DNA from 4 places in the Geodermatophilus sp. CPCC 206100 genome. Region 3 is predicted to be linked to each of the others. Evidence: riboswitches for the same ligand, from Rfam matches in the RefSeq annotation. Region 3 holds a riboswitch; each other region holds the start of a gene.
What was found. Region 3 has a riboswitch for cyclic di-AMP ahead of PGN05_RS15090 (C40 family peptidase). Riboswitches for the same ligand answer to the same signal wherever they lie in the genome.
Positions count from the first base shown of each region.

Region 1: linked by a shared signal. The riboswitch ahead of PGN05_RS12040 (C40 family peptidase) and the one ahead of PGN05_RS15090 (C40 family peptidase) in region 3 are both predicted to bind cyclic di-AMP.
Region 2: linked by a shared signal. The riboswitch ahead of PGN05_RS13360 (hypothetical protein) and the one ahead of PGN05_RS15090 (C40 family peptidase) in region 3 are both predicted to bind cyclic di-AMP.
Region 4: linked by a shared signal. The riboswitch ahead of PGN05_RS21080 (transglycosylase family protein) and the one ahead of PGN05_RS15090 (C40 family peptidase) in region 3 are both predicted to bind cyclic di-AMP.

Region 1 covers NZ_JAQISV010000021.1:60,806-65,299, forward strand. The annotation lists gene PGN05_RS12035 (M48 family metallopeptidase) at 1-1,240, opposite strand, end outside; gene PGN05_RS12040 (C40 family peptidase) at 1,512-2,483, opposite strand; cyclic di-AMP (ydaO/yuaA leader) riboswitch at 2,611-2,808, opposite strand; gene PGN05_RS12045 (hypothetical protein) at 2,987-3,283, opposite strand; gene PGN05_RS12050 (DEDD exonuclease domain-containing protein) at 3,470-4,494, shown strand, end outside.
Region 2 covers NZ_JAQISV010000023.1:100,390-104,883, reverse strand. The annotation lists gene PGN05_RS13380 (phosphoenolpyruvate carboxykinase (GTP)) at 1-48, opposite strand, end outside; gene PGN05_RS13375 (hypothetical protein) at 186-500, opposite strand; gene PGN05_RS13370 (VOC family protein) at 656-1,159, shown strand; gene PGN05_RS13365 (hypothetical protein) at 1,170-1,325, opposite strand; cyclic di-AMP (ydaO/yuaA leader) riboswitch at 1,676-1,823, shown strand; gene PGN05_RS13360 (hypothetical protein) at 2,101-3,003, shown strand; gene PGN05_RS13355 (DNA-directed RNA polymerase subunit alpha C-terminal domain-containing protein) at 3,050-3,562, shown strand; gene lhgO (L-2-hydroxyglutarate oxidase) at 3,559-4,494, shown strand, end outside.
Region 3 covers NZ_JAQISV010000030.1:36,028-40,521, reverse strand. The annotation lists gene PGN05_RS15105 (hypothetical protein) at 1-412, shown strand, start outside; gene PGN05_RS15100 (hypothetical protein) at 576-959, shown strand; gene PGN05_RS15095 (LppW family protein) at 1,032-1,916, shown strand; gene PGN05_RS15090 (C40 family peptidase) at 1,959-2,474, opposite strand; cyclic di-AMP (ydaO/yuaA leader) riboswitch at 2,488-2,621, opposite strand; gene PGN05_RS15085 (hypothetical protein) at 2,973-3,143, shown strand; gene PGN05_RS15080 (D-2-hydroxyacid dehydrogenase family protein) at 3,195-4,157, shown strand; gene PGN05_RS15075 (SMP-30/gluconolactonase/LRE family protein) at 4,162-4,494, opposite strand, start outside.
Region 4 covers NZ_JAQISV010000050.1:34,762-39,255, reverse strand. The annotation lists gene PGN05_RS21095 (MFS transporter) at 1-403, opposite strand, end outside; gene PGN05_RS21090 (helix-turn-helix domain-containing protein) at 599-868, opposite strand; gene map (type I methionyl aminopeptidase) at 920-1,690, shown strand; cyclic di-AMP (ydaO/yuaA leader) riboswitch at 1,929-2,079, shown strand; gene PGN05_RS21080 (transglycosylase family protein) at 2,082-3,266, shown strand; gene PGN05_RS21075 (hypothetical protein) at 3,372-3,527, opposite strand; gene mgrA (L-glyceraldehyde 3-phosphate reductase) at 3,662-4,494, shown strand, end outside.

The DNA of each region.
Region 1 (4,494 bases), on a different contig from region 3:
CCTGCGCGAAGGCGATCCGCTGCGGGCCGGTCGGGTGCGAGCCGAAGAACCACTGCCAGGCGGCCGGCGGCGCGGGGTCGGAGAGGTTGGCCGCGGCGAGCCGGTTCTGCATCGTGATGAAGGCCTGGGCGTCCCCGGTGAGGTCGAGGGCGTGCAGGTCGGCGCGGGCCTCGAGGTGCCGCGACACGACGTTCTGCACCGGGGTCGCGACCAGCGTGCCGACCGCGATGAGGAACAGCACCAGCGGAACGACCCGCGGATCGCCCGGCGACTCCGCGCCCGCCCGCCGCAGCAGCGGGGTCCAGGACAGCAGCCAGCCCAGCGCGGCCACCGCCGCAGCCGCACCGAGGGCGCCCATGAGGGTCCCGGTCAGGTAGTCGTCGGTGGCGACGTGGCCGAGCTCGTGTCCGACGATCGACTCGATCTCGGCGTCGGGCAGCCGGTCCAGCGTCGTGTCGTACAGGACGATCCGGCGGGTCGCCCCGAAGCCCGAGACGTAGGCGTTGAGCGCCGTCGTGCGCCGGGAGGCGTCGGCGACCAGCACGTCCTCGGCGGGGCTGCCGCTCTCCTCCGCGAGCGCCAGCAGGTCGGTGCGCAGCTGCCCCGCGGGCAGGGGCTGGAAGCTGTTGAACGCCGGCTCGACGACCACCGGGTAGAGGAACGTGCCCACCAGCACCAGGACGGCGGCACCCCCGGAGGCCCAGGCCCACCAGCTCCGCGGTGCGCGCCGGGCCAGCCAGACGAGGGCGAGGAGGAGCACGGCGGTCAGGGCCGCGTCGATGGCGGTGGAGACGGCGACGTCCCGGCCCCACAGCGGCCAGCTGCGCGTCGAGAGGCCGTACCGGTGCCGGACGACCTCGCCGTAGGCCGACAGGGGCAGGGTCACCAGCCGCCCGAGCAGCGACAGCACCAGCGTGCCGAGGAGGACCTGCCAGGCCCAACCCCCGCCCAGCGGCCGGGCGACCGCCCGGACCAGTCGCGCGCCGAGCGGCGTCAGCGCCAGGACCGCGGAGACGGTCAGGCCCAGCACGAGGGAGGCCAGCGACGCCGGCCGCAGTGCGGCAGCGAAGGACTCCGCGCGGTCGACGACGGCGGCGGGCACGCCCGCGCCGGGGCGGACCGGCGTCGCACCGCCGGTCGGCTCGGCCAGGACCGTCCACGGCGTCCGGAGGGCGATGACCAGGACGAGCGCCAGCCCCAACACACCCGCGACCAGCAGCGCGGCCCGGCGGGCGCTCACCCGGCCGATCCTAAGAGGACCCCCTGCCCCCCACCGCTCGCAGGCTCGCGGCGGGCCCCTGCAGAGGGCCAAGGGCCAAAGCGGGACCCCGTTCCCCACCCTTCGCAGGCTCACGGCGGGCCCCTGCAGAGGGCCAAGGGCCAAAGCGGGACCCCGTTCCCCACCCTTCGCAGGCTCACGGCGGGGCCCGGACCGGGCCAGGAGCCGAGGCGGGACCCTCTGCCCCCCACCGCTCGCAGGCTCACGGCGGGGCCCTGCAGGGAGTCCGTCCTCAGACGAGGCGGCGCATGGCGGTGATGCCGCCCATCGAGTCCACGCCCACGACCTTCACCGGCTGGCTGGACGTCGAGGCGTGCACCATCTGCCCGTTGCCGATGTACATCGCCACGTGGCTGACCGGGCTGAAGAAGAAGATCAGGTCTCCCGGCTGGAGGTCGGCGCGGGAGACCGCCCGGCCCATGGTCGACTGCATGCGGCTCGAGTGCGGGAGGCTGACGCCGGCCGCGGCATAGGCGTACTGGGTGAGCCCGGAGCAGTCGAAGGAGTTGGGGCCGCCGGCGCCCCAGACGTAGGGATCCCCGACCTGCGCCAGCGCCGTGTCGACGGCGGCCTGCGCGGCACCGCTGGCCGCGGGCGCCGGTGCCGCGGCGGCCACCGGCTGGCCGGAGTGGGCCGTCTGCACCTGCTGCTGCTGCGGAGCGGACAGGGCGGCGTACTGCCCCCGGTAGTCGGCGATGTCCGCCTCGAGCCCGGACTGGCGAGCGGTGACCTCGTCGAGGGCCCCGCGGGCGGCCGCCGCCGCAGCATCGGCGTCGGCCTGGGCCCGCTCGGCTGCGGTGGCCGACTCGGCGACCTGCGCCAGCACGTCGCCGGCGTGCCCGGCGAGAGCGTCGAGCGTGGCCAGCTGCGAGACGAAGTCGTCGGCCGAGTCGCTGGTCGTCATCAGGTCGAACTCGGACAGGCTCCCGCCGGTGAACGCCGCGCGGGCCACCTGGCGGATCTGGCCGTCCAGCGCGCCGAGCCGGGCGTCGGCCTCGGCGGCGACACGGTCCGCGTCGGCGGCGGCAGCCTCACGCTGGGCGAGGGTCTCCCGCGCCTCGTTGACCTGCTCGCTGACGACCTCCAGCTCGTGGCCGGCCCGGGCGACGAGCTGGGCGGCCTGCGCGGCGCTGCCCGCCTGCTCCGGATCGGCGGTGGCCGTCCCTGGCAGCAGGGTCAGGGCCAGGCTGGCGGTGGCTCCCACGACGAGCCCGCGGCCGAGGCGGCCGGCGGTGGTGGGGCGGCGGGAGGTGACCGGGAGGTCGGGGTGGAGCGGATCAGGGGCATGCCCCAGGGCAGGGTGAGGGGTCGCCACGGGCGGCGGCTCTCCGTTTCTTCCTCAGCGACCGCCTACCGAGTTAGCTGACGGGTTCGGGCTGGGAAGACGTGCCCTATCTCTGCGTGCCGGCGGGCCGGCGCGTGTGCTCCGGCGGACCGGCGCACGCGAGAACTCACCCCAGTGCTGCGGTGGGTCCCCGGTTCACCCTCGACGCCAGGGAGCGCGTCGGGCGATTCGGCGGTGACCGGCCGAGGCCACCTCTGTACGGGTGACGACCTCCCGGCCGGACCGGCTCACCGTACGGACGTGGTGCAGGTGTGACAAACGAGGGCCGCGTGGACTGTGGGAACTCCCACACCGGCCCGGCGCGCCGCCCCGCTCCCCGCGCGCCGCTCGCGGAGCGCCGGACGGGACCTGCCTGCGCCCGCTCACCCGGTGCGCCGCCGCCGGTCTCCGGTGCCGCGAGGCGAGGCCTGGTGGCGCAGCGGTGGCACCAGGCCGCCCTCGGCCAGCGCCCGCACGGCGCGGCGCTCGACCTCGTCGAACTCCACCACCACGCCGGGCGCCGGGACGACGACGTCCTCGGCGGTCTGGGCGCGCGCCGTCATGGGCACCACGGTGGGATCGGCCCCCTGCCAGCCCGGTGGCGCCCCCAGCAGCACGGTGACGACGCAGTCCGTGCAGCCGGTGCCGCGAGCGGTGCAGGTGTCGCAGTCGATGAACATCAACCCACTCCTCTGCTGACCGGCCCTGGTCGCGGGGGCCGTCCCTGGCCCCGACCGGTCTGAGCAGCACGCTAGGGACGGGCACCGACAGTTCCGGACGGTCGCGCACCGCGGGCCCCGGGGGATCCAGCGTCCGCCCGGCGCGCGTCCCCGGGACTGTCACTCCCCCGACCTAGCGTCCGCCCCGTGCCCTCTTCCCCCGCCCGGCCGGCCGGGATCGCCGCCGGGACAGTCGCACGAGCCGCCGCCGGGCTGCCGCGCTACGAGCAGGCCACCATCGAGGAGCTGGGCACCCCGCTGGCGGAGGTCACGTTCGTCGTCGTCGACCTGGAGACCACCGGGGGGTCTCCCAAGGACAACGCGATCACCGAGATCGGCGCGGTCAAGGTGCGCGGCGGAGCGGTCCTCGGCGAGTTCCAGACCCTGGTCGACCCGGGCCGCGAGATCCCGCCCTACATCAGCGTGCTCACCGGAATCACCACCACGATGGTCACCGCGGCCCCGCGCATCGGCGCGGTCCTGCCCGCCTTCCTCGAGTTTGCCCGCGGCGCGGTCCTCGTCGCCCACAACGCCCCCTTCGACCTCGGCTTCCTGAAGGCCGCGTGCGCGGAGAACGGCATCGCCTGGCCGGCCGCTGCCTCGGTCGACACCGCCGTCCTCGCCCGCCGGCTGCTCACGCGCGACGAGGTGCCCAACTGCAAGCTGGCCACCCTGGCGCCCTACTTCCGCGCCGCCAGCGAGCCCTGCCACCGCGCCCTGGCCGACGCGCGGGCCACCGTCGACGTGCTGCACGGGCTGTTCGAGCGGCTGGGCCCGCTCGGCGTCTCCACCCTGGAGGAGCTGACCGGCCTCACCCGCCAGGTCGACCCCGACCGGCTGCGCAAGCGGCACCTGGCCGACGGCGTCCCCTCCGGCCCGGGCGTGTACCTCTTCCGCGGGCCCCGCGACGAGCCGCTCTACGTCGGGACGTCGAGCGACCTGCGCAGCCGCGTCCGCAGCTACTTCGGTGCCGGCGAGCAGCGCAGCCGGATCACCGAGATGGTCGCCCTCGCGCAGCGGGTCGACACCATCTCCTGCGCCCACGACCTCGAGGCCGCCGTCCGGGAGCTGCGGCTGATCGCCGAGCACAAGCCGCGCTACAACCGCCGTTCCCGCTTCCCCGAACGCGCCCTGTGGGTCCGCCTCACCGAGGAGCCCTTCCCGCGGCTGTC
Region 2 (4,494 bases), on a different contig from region 3:
ACCGTTCTGCAGGCCTGCCTCGTCGAGCACGGCGTCGATGGCGTCCACGACCCAACCTCTCCTTCGAGGAGCGCTCCGTGCCGCGCCACCCGGTCGTGGGCGCGGAGGGGCTCGATGGGAGGGGAAACTACCGACCGTGCGCGCGACGCGTCACACGGGGCGCGGACGCGGCCGCCGCGGGGAGCTCAGCCGAGGCCCGGTGCCCGTGCGCCGAGGGTCCGCTCCACCGCGGCGGACCCGTGCAGGGCCACCGCCCGGCCGGCCCGCCCGGCGGCGTCGAGGTGGTCGAGCACGAGCTCGCGCGCGGGCGCCGACAGGCTGGTCACCGAGGCGGCGTCGATCGCGTCGACCCGCACCGGCTCGCGCCCGTAGCGGCGCAGAAAGGCCTCGACGGCGGCGCCGTCGACCTCGCCGGCCAGGCACAGCACCCGCCCGCCGGAGGTGTTGAGCAGGCGGACGACGCCGCGCCGCGCCGGGCCGTCGGTCGGGAGGGCGGTCACCCGGCCAGTGTCCCGCCGGTGCGCGGAGCCGGCCGGGAACAGCGGGCCCCCCTGCCCGGTTCGGGCCGACGCCGGAGGTCCTTGTCCCCGCGGCCCGCGGTGGCGGATCGTCCGGGCACCGCGCCGCGCCGATGCCCACTCCGAGAGGACCCGACATGACCACGACCAGGCCCGACCCGGCGACGTCGGAAGCCGAGCGCGCCCGCATCCGGGCGGCCCACCTGCGGCCGGCCGGCGAGCGCCCCGCCTCGACCGCGCGCGGGCTGCACCACACCGCGCTGATCAGCAGCGACGTGGAGCGGACGGTCCGCTTCTACCAGGACGTGCTGGGCTTCCCGCTGACCGAGCTCATCGAGAACCGGGACTACCCGGGCTCCTCGCACTTCTTCTTCGACATCGGCAACGGCAACCTCCTCGCCTTCTTCGACTTCCCGGGCCTGGACGTCGGCCCCTACGCCGAGGTGCTCGGCGGCCTGCACCACATGGCCATCAGCGTCGAGCCGCGGCACTGGGAGGAGCTGGTGCGGCGGCTGACCGACGCCGGCGTCGCGCACGAGGTGCACAGCGGGGTGTCGGTCTACTTCCGCGACCCGGACGGCGCCCGCATCGAGCTGATCGCCGACCCGCTGGGTGAGATGTACGGCACGCACGTCCTCTGAGCCGCCGGGGTCACGGCCGGCCGGATCCGTCGCGGCCGGCCGCGACCACCTCGGCGAGGGTCGCGCCGTCCCGCGCCACCCACGCGCGGCCGTCGTCGGTGAGCACGACGGGGGGCTGCAGGAGCCGCGGGTGCTCCGCCAGCAGGCCGGATCCAGGCGTCGGCATCGCGCGCCGTGTCGCGAAGGCCCAGCTCGCGGGCCGGCGACTCGGACATCCGGGTGACCTCCCACGGCTGGGGGTCGAGGGCGCTCAGCGCGGCCCGCAGCTCCGCCTCCGTGGGCGGGTCGCCCAGGTAGCGGCGCACCGTGTGCTCGACGCCGGCCGCCTCGAGCTCGTCCCGGGCGGTGCGGCACCTGGAGCAGGACGGGTCGAACCAGACCTCCACGCCGCCACGCCAGAGCCCGCCAGCGACCCGGGTCACCCGGTCGACTCGCTGCCGGCGATTGTCACAACTGCATAACGACGGTTACCGTGGGTGGTGTCCGGCGGTGTCACGCCCCCACCCGGGGGAGTCCGAGCGGACGCCGCCGAGTCGCCCTCCGGGGCGAGCCGGGGACCCACCGCAGTACTGGGGTGAATCCCGCCCGGGCGCGTCCCGGCCGGGTAGGGCTGCTTCCCGCCCGAACCCGTCAGCTAACTCGGTAGGCGGCATCGGGAGAAACGGAGAGCCGCCGGATGGCGCCCTCGGTCACTGCTGCGCGACCCCGCTCGGCCGGGCACGGCAGGACCCGAGGCCGCCCGCGCACCTGACCGCCCGCGGCCGTCCCGCCGCCCGCCGCCGCACACCCCCGAGCGCTGCTGTTCAGCCGGCTCCCGCCGGTTCCCCCGTGTGCTCGGCCGGCCGGCCCCGACGACCGTGGCCCCTGCTGCCCGCATCCCCCCGCAGCCGACCGTTCTCCCCGGTCCTCCTGCGCCCGCACCCCCGGAGCACCCACCACCCATGGACACCCGCACGACCCCGTCCGGCCGCGCTGCCCGCTCGCGCCGCCGCCCGCCCTCCTCGGTCCGCCGTCCCGGCCTGTACCTGGGCGTCGCCGCGGCCGGCGCCGTCCTCGTCCACGTCGTCGTCGGTGCCGAGCCCGCCGCCGTGGCCGAGGCCGGCGCCACGGAGTCGGTGAGCGTCGCGCAGGAACTCGGCCTCTCCGCCTCGGCGGGCCCGGTGGACCTGACGCGCGACCTCCAGCCCCTCGAGGACCTCGCGGCCACCCGCAGCACCCGCGAGGACGCCCAGGTGGCGGCCGCGCAGGTCCAGGCGGCCGCCGACCAGGCCGTGCTCGACCGGCAGCGGGCGGAGGCCGAGGCCGCCGCCCGCGCCGCGGCCGAGGCCGAGGCGGCCGCCCAGCGCGAGGCCGCCGAGCGGCAGGCCGCCGAGCAGCAGGCCCAGGCACGGGCCCAGGCCGAGGCGCAGGAGCAGGCGGCGGCCCCCGCGGCCGCCGCGCCGCCCACCGCCGCGCGGGCCTCCACCGCGGCCGCCGGCGCGGTCGCGAAGATCACCAACTCCGCCGGTGGGGTGAAGCCGCAGGTGCAGGCCGCCGCCAACGCGGTCGTGAGCAACGTGCCCGGCTTCGCCGGCAACACCATCGGCGGCACCCGCGCCAGCGCTGCCGACCCGGGCGGCCACCCCTCGGGGCTGGCCGCCGACTACATGGTGGGCACCGACGCCGGCCTCGGGGACGCGGTCGCGCAGTACCACATCGCCCACTGGGAGGAGCTCGGCGTGGACTACGTCATCTGGAAGCAGCGGATGCTGAGTTCGCCCGGCGGCGCGTGGAAGGCGATGGCCGACCGCGGCGGCGTCACCGCGAACCACTTCGACCACGTGCACGTCAACTACCGCGGCTGACCCGCCGGTCGGCCGCCGTCCGGAGGACGGCCTAGGGTCGGTTCCCATGCCGACGACGCCGGAGCAGCCGACCGCGGGGACGGTCCGGGACCTCGGGCTGCCCACCCGGGCGGTCACTGCCCTGACCCGCGCCGGGATCACCCGCGCCGACCAGCTGGCGCGGCTGACCCGGCGGGACCTGGCCGGGATCGACGGGCTGGGCGCCGGCTCCATCGCCGCCATCCGGCTCGTCGTCCCCGAGCCGCACCAGGACGGCGCGCCGTCCCGCTCCCCGGAGGACGACGCGGAGTCGCCCCGGGCCCTGCCGATCCCGTCGCTCGAGTCCCTGCGGGCCCCCCGCGGGCGCACGACGGTCGACCTGATCGTGCCCGCGACGCCGCCCCGCGACCCCGCGGTCTGGCCGGCTCCGCCGCCGCCGCGGCCTCCGGAGTACGCGGACCTGTGGCGCATCGGCCGGCGGGTCGCCGGCTCGGTCGCCGGAGCGCCCTGGCGGCTGGCCCGCGGCTCGGTGCTCGTCCCCGTGCGGCTGGTGGCGCGGCTCCTCGGGCACGGGCGCTGAGCGGTCCGGTCACGGGTCCGGCCGCCCCGCGCATCGGTGTCGTCGGCGCCGGCATCGTGGGCCTGGCGGTCGCCCGCCGGTTGGCGCAGCTGCGGCCGGACGCGCGGATCACCGTCGTCGACAAGGAAGCCGACGTGGCGGTCCACCAGACCGGCCGCAACAGCGGCGTCGTCCACGCCGGCCTCTACTACCCGCCGGGCTCGCTCAAGGCGCGGCTGTGCACCCGGGGCCGGGCCCTGCTGCGCGAGTTCTGCGCCGAGCACGGCCTGGTCCACGACGAGTGCGGCAAGCTGGTCGTCGCCCGGCACGCCGGGGAGCTGCCCGCGCTGGCCGAGATCGAGCGCCGGGCCACCGCCAACGGGGTGCCCGGCCTGCGCCGGCTCCCGGGGAACGCGCTGCGCGAGGTGGAGCCGGAGGCCGCCGGGGTGGCGGCGCTGCACTCGCCGCACACGGCCATCGTCGACTTCCGGGCCGTGGCCCGGGCCATCGCCGGGGAGCTCCGGAGCCAGGGGCACGAGGTCCGGCTGGGCTTCGAGGTCACCGGCGTGCGGCGGGAACCCGGCGGGGGAGTGGTGCTCCGCTCCGGGGAGGCCGACCTCGCCGTCGACCGGCTGGTGGTCTGCGCCGGGCTGCAGGCCGACCGGGTGTCACGCCTGGCCGGTGACGCGGCGGGCCCGGCCATCGTGCCGTTCCGCGGCGAGTACCTCCGGCTGGTCCCGGAGCGCCGCTGGCTGGTGCGCGGGCTGATCTACCCGGTGCCCGACCCCCGCTACCCGTTCCTCGGCGTCCACTTCACCCGGCGGGTGGACGGCGGGGTGGACATCGGGCCCAACGCCGTCCTCGCGCTGGCCCGGGAGGGCTACCGCTGGCGCGACGTGCGGCTCGGCGAGCTGGCCCGGACCCTCACCTGGCCGGGCACGCGCCCGCTGGTC
Region 3 (4,494 bases):
GATCGCCGTCGCGACCGAGGACGTCGACAGCTCCGACCGCGACCCGGAGAACACGGCCGCCGACGAGAGGTACCGCGCTTGCTGCCGCGGGTTCGGGATGGCCGAGGGCGCCTTCGCCGAGCTGCGGAGGCACGACACCCGCCGGCTGCTGCGCACCGTGCTGCTGACCGAGAGCGTGCGCCGGGGTGGCCGCGGCGGCGGTCCGGTCTTCGACGAGGCGCTGACCGTCGTGCTCTCCCGGGACGACGACGCCGCCGCGCGGTCGGCCGTGCGCGCGGTCCAGGCCCGGCGCGGTCGCCTGCGCACCGACGTCCGGTACGTGGCGCACCGGCAGCTGGCGGACGCCGCTGCCGGGATCGACGACCTCGCCGACTGGGCGGGCGGGTTCCGTCGTCGCTACGTCGTCGGCTGAGCGCGGGCGGCACTGACGTTGCGTGACCGGCGGCCCGCGTCCCTCACGCGATGGGAGGACGCCGGCGCCCGACCGGGCGGCTCCGGGGGGCCGGCGCGTTCGCGGGGTGCTGTCCTGGAGCACCGCGGTCCCTGACCCGCCGCGATGCACCAAGGAGCGCCTCATGACCGACCCCGACCTCGGCTTCCCCCTCTGGACGGGCAACCGGGCGTCCGAGGCTCCTCGCTGCCGCAGCTACGTCCCCGGACACGGCGTGCACCCGCTGCGCGTCCAGCTCGCCAACAGCAGCCCGGACGAGGACTGGGCCGCCGTCGTCGTCATGGGCGCCGTCGACGACGTCGTCACCGTGGCCGTCGGCGACGAGCTGCGCCGCTACCGCAACCACGACACCGCGCGGCTCGTGGAGCACGTCGGCCGGGTCGGCGCCGACGCGCTGCTGAACCTCCGCTACGGGCTCCTGTTCCTCCGCTCCTGGCCCCGGGAGTCCCACGCCGCCTTCTCCGTCCAGCCCGCCGGCGACCTGCCGCAGCCCTGCCGGCCGCGGTAGGCCGTCCCCCGTCCGGGGGAGAGCAGCAGCTCAGGCGGGGTGTTTGCCAGGAAGCGGTCCCACCCTGGGCCCGTGGCCGGACGCCGTCCCCTCCGAGACCACCGGCTCCGCCGGGGTCTGGCCGCGCTGTGCGCCGCGGCGGTCCTGGCCGGGTGCGCCGGCCACGCCGCCGGCCAGGACGTCGACACCGCCTCGGTCCGGAGTTCCCCGACCGCTGAGGTCGTGCCACCCCGACCCGTGGCCCCGGCCGTCGACGCGGTCCGGGTCCTGACCGACGTCACGGCCGCGGCGGCCGGCGCCGGCGGGACGGTCACGGTCGCCGTCCAGGACGCCGACGGCCACCAGCTCCTCGCCGGCGGCGACGCGGGCGCACCCGCCTACACCGCCTCGCTGGTCAAGGTGGTGGTGGTGACCCGGCTGCTCCAGCTCGACCAGGCCGGCGCCGTTCCCCTCGACGAGAGCGACCTCGAACGGGCCCAGCGCGCCATCACCGACTCCGACGACGACGCGATGAGCCTGCTCTGGGACCGGTACGACGGCGCCCGCCTGGTCACCGACCTCGCCGGCGAACTCGGCCTGACCGGCACCGCACCGCCGGCGATCGCCGGGCAGTGGGGGCAGGCGACCACCACGGCGGCGGACTACGCCACCGTCCTCCGCCGGCTCCCCGAGCTGCTCGACGCGGAACGCGCCGGGCTGCTCACCGGCTGGCTGGGATCGGTCGCCACCACCGCCGCCGACGGGTTCGACCAGCGGTTCGGGCTGTTCGGCCGGGCCGGCGTCAAGCAGGGCTGGATGTGCTGCGTCGACGGCCGGCGCCAGCTGCACTCGGCGGGCGTGCTCCCCGACGGCCGGGTGGTCGTCCTGCTCGGCGACTTCCCGACCTCCACGACCTGGGACCGGGCCCGCGCCGCGCTCGACGGCGCAGCGGCCGCCGTTCTCGCCGGCATCGGCTGACCGTGCCCCGGCCGCTCGACGAGCGGCCGGGGCACCGCGGCGTCAGGCGACCCGGCGAGCGCCGGCGTAGCTCGGCATCGAGTCGAGGTTGACCACGGCGACCGGCTTGCCGGCCGTCGAGGCGTGCACCATCTGGCCGTTGCCGATGTACATGCCCACGTGCGAGACGGGGCTGTAGAAGAACACCAGGTCACCCGGCCGGAGGTCGCCCTTCCCGACCGCGGCCCCGAACGTCGACTGCGCCCGCGAGGTGCGGGGGATCGAGACGCCGGCCGCCTTGTACGAGAAGGAGGTCAGGCCCGAGCAGTCGAAGGAGTTGGGACCGGTCGCGCCGTAGACGTAGCGGTCGCCCACCTGGGCGAGAGCGGTGTCGACGGCGGCCTGGGCGGTGCCGTTCGGCGCGGCGGCCGGAGCGGCGGCGACGGCGGCGGTGGCGGCGGGGTCACCCGCGTCGGCCGAGGCCGGCAGGGGGGTGAGGGCGATTCCGGCACCGGCGATGGCGGCGACGGCGATCCCGCGGAACGTGCGACGTGCAGAGGGCGTGCGTGTAGTCGTCATGGACGACGGGTTCTCCTGTTCTCCACGGCCGCCTACCGGGTTAGCTGACGGGTTCGGGCGGGGGAGTCGCCCGGCGCGACGGATCGCGCTTCACCCCAGGGATCCAGGTGGGTCCCCGGTCCGGGCATCGGTAGACGACCGATGCCTGGTTCGGCGGGGTCCGGCGGGTGCCGCTCCGGGAGATGGGCGGCGAGGGGGCCCGCGAGACCGGGCAGAACGCTAAGAAGGCGCGACGAGCGTCGCCAATCGGGGTCGATGACCTGGCGACCGCGCCGACCTCGCCGCGACTCGCCGTCGTCAGCAGCGGGGACGACGGAGCGTGAGGAGCGTTTCCCCAGCGTCCGTGCTGGTCAGGAGATTTCCACGACTTGACCTGACCCCGGGGTGCCGCCACGGTGCGTCACCGGCGGGCGACCGCGAGCGCTGGGATCCCGGGTGATTGACCCGGCCGTCGGGCGGGCAGGGAAGCAGGCAACCCCAACCAGGAGGAGCAGTTCGATGGCAGGCATGATCCGCAAGCTCGTGGCGTCGGGGATCGCGGCGAAGGTGCTGCAGGAGGCCCGCAAGCCGCAGAACCAGGCCAAGATCAAGGAGTTCATCGCCAAGATGGGCGAGCAGAACAAGAAGGGCGGCGGCGGCAAGGGCTACGGCCGCGGCCCCGTCCGCTGACGCCGTGACCGGACGCAGCCCCGCTCGAGCTCCGAGCCGGGGCCGCGTCCGGTGACCGTGCTCCGCATCGCCGTCCTCGACGACCACCAGTCCGTCGCCGCGGACTTCTGCGACTGGTCCCGGCTGCCCGAACCGGCCGAGGTCACCTACCTCGCCGACCCCGCGCCCGACGAGGACGCCCTCGTCGCCCGCCTCCGGCCCTTCGACGTGCTCGTCGCCATGCGCGAGCGCACGCCGTTCCCGCGCCGCGTCCTCGAACGCCTCCCGCAGCTGCGCCTGCTGGTCACCACTGGCCGGCGCAACGCGGCCATCGACCTCGCCGCCGCGGCCGACCTCGGCATCCCCGTCTGCGGCACCGGCTCGCACGCGCCCGGCACCGCCGAGCTGACCTGGGCGCTCATCCTGGCGGTGGCCCGGCACGTCCCGGAGGAGGACGCCGGCATGCGCGCCGGCGGCTGGCAGACCACGCTCGGCACCGACCTCGCCGGCGCCACACTCGGCGTCGTCGGGCTCGGCCGGCTCGGCGCGCGGGTCGCCCGCATCGGCCGCGCCTTCGACATGGACGTCGTCGCGTGGAGCCAGCACCTCACCGACGAGCGCGCCGCGGAGGTCGGCGTGCGACGGGTGGGCCGGGACGAGCTGTTCGCCACAGCGGACGTCGTCACCGTGCACCTGGTCCTCTCCGACCGCACCCGCGGGCTGGTCGGCCGCGCGGAGCTGGCGCGGATGAAGCGCACCGCGATCCTGGTCAACACCTCCCGCGGGCCGATCGTCGACGAGACCGCCCTCCTCGCGGCCCTCCGCGAGGAGCGCATCGCGGGCGCCGGCCTCGACGTCTACGACCGCGAGCCGCTGCCCGCCGAGCACCCGCTCCGCCGCGAGCGGCGCGCCGTCCTCACGCCGCACCTCGGCTACGTCACCCGCAACACCTACGAGGTCTTCTACGGCGAGGCGGTCGAGGACGTCGCCGCGTTCCTCGCCGGCTCGCCCGTCCGCGTCCTCCGCCCGGAGTGAGCGCCTAGGGCCGGCCGGCGTGCGGGACGTCGACCTCGGTCGCCACCAGCACCGCCTCGCGCACCGGCGCGCGGTTGTGCTCGTAGAAGTCCGGCGCGCAGCACATCAGCAGGGTGCGGCCGTCGTCCCCGCCGAGCATGCAGGCGAAGACGCCCAGCCCGGACGGCGCCGCCACCTGGTCGACCACCACGCCGCCCGGCGCGAGGCGGACCACCCGCGCGCCGAGGCCGTCGGCCGCCCAGATGTGCCCCTCGGCGTCGAGGGTGCAGCCGTCGGGGGCGATCACCAGTTGGCCGAGCACCTCCTCGGTGGTCCGGCCGGTCACCTCCGGGCCGAG
Region 4 (4,494 bases), on a different contig from region 3:
TCAGCGAGTACACCGCCAGCGCCAGCGCGTACAGGATGGTCGACACACCCGCCGAGGCCTGGAGGACGGCGTGCTTGCGGTGGTGGTCGACCAGGCTGCCGAACCAGATGCCGGTCCCGGCCGTCGCGACCAGGAAGATGCCGGCGATCATCCCGGTGGCGAACACCGAGCCCGTCTCGAGGAACACCCAGAATGTGACCGCGAACCAGACGGTGTAGTTGACGACCGACACCAGCAGGTTGTTGACCAGCAGGTGCGCGAAGACCCGCTCGGGCCCCGAGCGCAGGTCCAGTGCGGGAGCCCGGTCGGCCACGGTGTCCTCCTCCGTCGGCACCGGGTCCGCGGGCGGGTGCCCGGCGCCGGTGCGGTCGATGAGGAGACCGCGCGGCGGGGGCGCGCTCATCGGTGCGCGCCGATCCTGCCTGCCGTGCGCCGTCCGGTCAGCCGGGTTTCCCGGGCAGGACCGGAGGAGATCCACGTCCGGTATCCGGTGACTCGTCGACGTCCTGCGGTGGATCCGGGTGCCCGGAGTCGTCGTGCAGCGACGCGGGCGGGAGCGCCTGGCACCGTCCACGTTCCGCGCCCGGCGGGGCCGGGTTCAGGCGGAGAGCGCGGTCCCGTCGCCCGGGCCGGCGAGCTCGGCGGCCAGTTCGTCGAGCGGCAGGTCGAGGGCCTGGGCGAGGGCGGCCACCGTGAAGAACGCTGGAGTCGGCACCCGGCCGGACTCGATCTTGCGCAGCGCCTCCAGACTCACCCCGGAGGCCGCGGCGACCTCCGCGGGCGGGCGTCCACCGCGTGCGGCGCGGAGCAGCGCGCCCAGCCGACGGCCGCGTTCGCGCTCCTCGGGGCTCAGCGGGGGGCGCACCATGGCCGTGATACTAATACCGGGATAGCTGTACCGGCCCGAGGAGGGATCGTCGTGATCGAGCTGCGCACCCCCGGGGAGCTGGACGCCATGCGCGCCGCGGGAGCGGTCGTGGCCGACATGCTCGCCGCCGTCCGGGCCGCGGCGGCACCCGGCGTCCGGCTCAGCCAGCTCGACCAGGTGGCCCGCGACGTCCTCGCCGACGCCGGCGCGACCTCGCCGTTCCTCGGGTACGCGCCGCTGGCCACCACGCCGCCGTTCCCCGGGGTGGTCTGCCTGTCGGTCAACGACGTCGCGCTGCACGGCATCCCGACGCCGCAGGAGCTCGAGGACGGCGACCTGCTCAGCGTGGACGCCGGCGCGACGCTCGACGGCTGGGTCGGGGACTCGGCGATCACCTTCCCGGTCGGCACCCCGCACCGCGAGGACCTCGCCCTCGTCGCCACCGCCGAGCGGGCGCTGGCCGCGGGGATCGCCGCGGCCGTGGTCGGCAACCGGGTCGGCGACGTCTCGGCGGCGATCGGCGCGGTCGGCCGGGCGGGTGGCTGCGGCATCAACACCGACCAGGGCGGCCACGGGGTGGGCCGCACGATGCACGAGGCGCCGCACGTCCCCAACGAGGGCCGGGCCGGCCGGGGGGTGCCGCTGCGGGCGGGGCTGGTCATCGCGATCGAGCCGTGGTTCCTCGCCGGCGGCACCGACGACTACCGGGTGGACGCCGACGGCTGGACACTCCGCAGCGCCGACGGCAGCCGGGCCGCACACGTCGAGCACACCGTCGCGGTCACCGAGGACGGCCCGCGCATCCTCACCGCCCCGCGCTGACCGAGGGCTCGCTCCGCAGCGCGAGCCCGCGGGTCGGCGGCGGCCGGCCGGGGCTGCGCACGGTCGGACCCGCGCTGCGTGCGTCACAGTCGGCTGCCGCCCACGGACCTGACCAGCGGACCCGGACGGAGAGCGGCCGGTGTGACGGGCGTCATGGCGACAGTGCACATAACGAAACGTAATGTTTTGGCTGCGCTCAGCGAATCGGAGCGCGGCGCCGGTCCGCCAAACCCTGCCCACCGGTCGTCCACCAGAGCACTCAGGGCAGGGGTGGGGGACCCACGTACACGGCGCGCAGCTGCGCGCCTCGGGGTGAAGCCGCGAACCGCGGCCGGGCACCGATCGCCCGAACCCGACAGCTGACCTCGCCGGCGGTGATCGGAGATCACCCATGTCCAAGCACCGCGCGCCCCGTTACGTCCGCACCAAGAAGGCACTCGCCCGTGTCCCCGTCGCGACGGGCGCCACCGTCGTCGGGCTGGGCGTCCTCACCTCTCCCGCACAGGCCTCCACCACGCACGACTGGACCGGCGTCGCCGCCTGCGAGTCCGGCGGGGACTGGAGCATCAACACCGGCAACGGCTACTTCGGTGGCCTGCAGTTCAGTCAGTCGACCTGGGCCGCGTTCGGCGGTACCGCCTTCGCGCCCCGCGCCGACCTGGCCACCCCCGCCCAGCAGGTCGAGACGGCGGAGAAGGTGCTCGCCGGTCAGGGCGTCGGCGCCTGGCCGACCTGCGGCAAGCGCCTGACCGACGGCACCACCCCGGCCGCGCTGGCGTCGACCCCCGCGCCGGCGCCGGAGCAGCCGGCTGCCGAGCAGCCGGCTCCGGCGCAGCCCGCCGCCGAGACCGCCGAGACCGCCGAGACCTACGGTCGCCACGCCGCGGGGGGCGGCGACTACACCGTCCGCCGCGGCGACACGGTGGCCAAGATCGCGGCCGCGCACGGTGAGCGGTGGCGCGAGCTGTACCAGCGCAACCTCGACGTCATCGGGAGCAACCCCAACCGGATCCTCCCGGGCCAGGTGCTCGAGGTCGCCGGCGACGAGCAGGTCGCCCCGGCCCCCGCCCCGGCCTCCGCTCCGGCTCCGGCTCCCGAGTCGGGCACGGTCGGCAACTCGGCGCCGGCTCCGCAGGCGGCGACCGCCCCCGCTCCCGAGGCCGCCCCCGCTCCGGTGGCCGCCGCGGCTCCCGTGGCCGCCCCGGCTACGGCAGTCGCCAAGATCACCAACAGCGCCGGCGCGGTCAAGCCGCAGGCTCAGGCCGCCGCCGACGCGGTCGTCAGCAACGTCCCCGGTGCCGCCGGCATCACCATCGGCGGCACCCGCGCCAGCGCCGTCGACCCGCACGGTCACCCGTCGGGCCTGGCGCTGGACTACATGGTCGCCGACGCCGGCCTCGGCGACGCGATCGCGCAGTACCAGATCGAGCACTGGGACGAGCTCGGCGTGGAGTACGTCATCTGGCAGCAGCGGATCCTGACCTCGCCGACCGGTTCGTGGAAGGCGATGGAGGACCGCGGCAGCGCCACGGCCAACCACTTCGACCACGTCCACGTGAACTACCGGGCGGCCTGAGCACGCCGCACGGCTGGTCCGCAGCGCCGACGGCCCCGTCCCTCCGCGAGGAGGGGCGGGGCCGTCGTGCTGCCCGGGCCGCGCCGCCTCGCGGAGGAGCCCGGGTCAGACCCGGGTGCCCCGCTTGTGCCACCCGAGCGCGGCGGTGACCAGGAAGAACAGCAGCCCGACGACGGCCAGCCAGAACAGGCCCTTCACGACGGCCCCGATGACGGTGATCGCGAGCCAGACGACCAGCAGGAGTCCGAGGAGGCGGAGCACGGTGATCTCCCGTCGACGAGCCCGACATCCAACGGCTCGACCCTAGGGGGTGCCCTCGTCCCTGACGACACCCCGCGGGCCGGCCGCAGCCGTTCCCGAGGCCGCGAGGCGAGGGCGCTGGTTGGATCGGGCGCATGGGCTTCCGAGCGTCCGACGACCGCTACGACTCCATGACCTACCGGCGCACCGGCCGCAGCGGCCTGGACCTGCCGGCGGTCAGCCTCGGGCTGTGGCACAACTTCGGGGACGACGTCCCGTTCGAGCGGCAGCGCGCGATCCTGCGCCGGGCCTTCGACCTGGGCATCACCCACTTCGACCTGGCCAACAACTACGGACCGCCCTACGGGTCGGCGGAGACCAACTTCGGCCGGCACCTCGCCGACGACTTCCGGCCGTACCGCGACGAGCTGGTGATCTCCACCAAGGCCGGCTACGACATGTGGCCCGGCCCCTACGGCCAGGGCGGCGGCTCCCGCAAGTACGTGACCGCGAGCCTGGACCAGTCGCTGCGCCGCATGGGCCTGGAGTACGTCGACATCTTCTACTCGCACCGGCCGGACCCGACCACGCCGCTCGAGGAGACGATGGGCGCGCTGCACTCCGCCGTCCGGGCCGGGAAGGCCCTCTACGCCGGCATCTCCAGCTACGGGCCGCAGGACACCGCGCGGGCCGCGGCGATCCTCGCCGACCTCGGGACGCCGCTGCTGATCCACCAGCCCTCCTACTCGATGCTCAACCGCTGGATCGAGACCGAGGGCCTGCTCGACGTGCTGGCCGACGTCGGCGCCGGCTGCATCGCCTTCTCGCCGCTGGCCCAGGGGATGCTCACGACCAAGTACCTCGACGGCATCCCCGAGGGGTCGCGCGCCAGCCAGGGCAAGTCGCTGTCGACCGACCTGCTCACCGAGGAGGCGCTGACCCACGTGCGGGCGCTCGACGGCATCGCCCGGGAGCGCGGGCAGGGCCT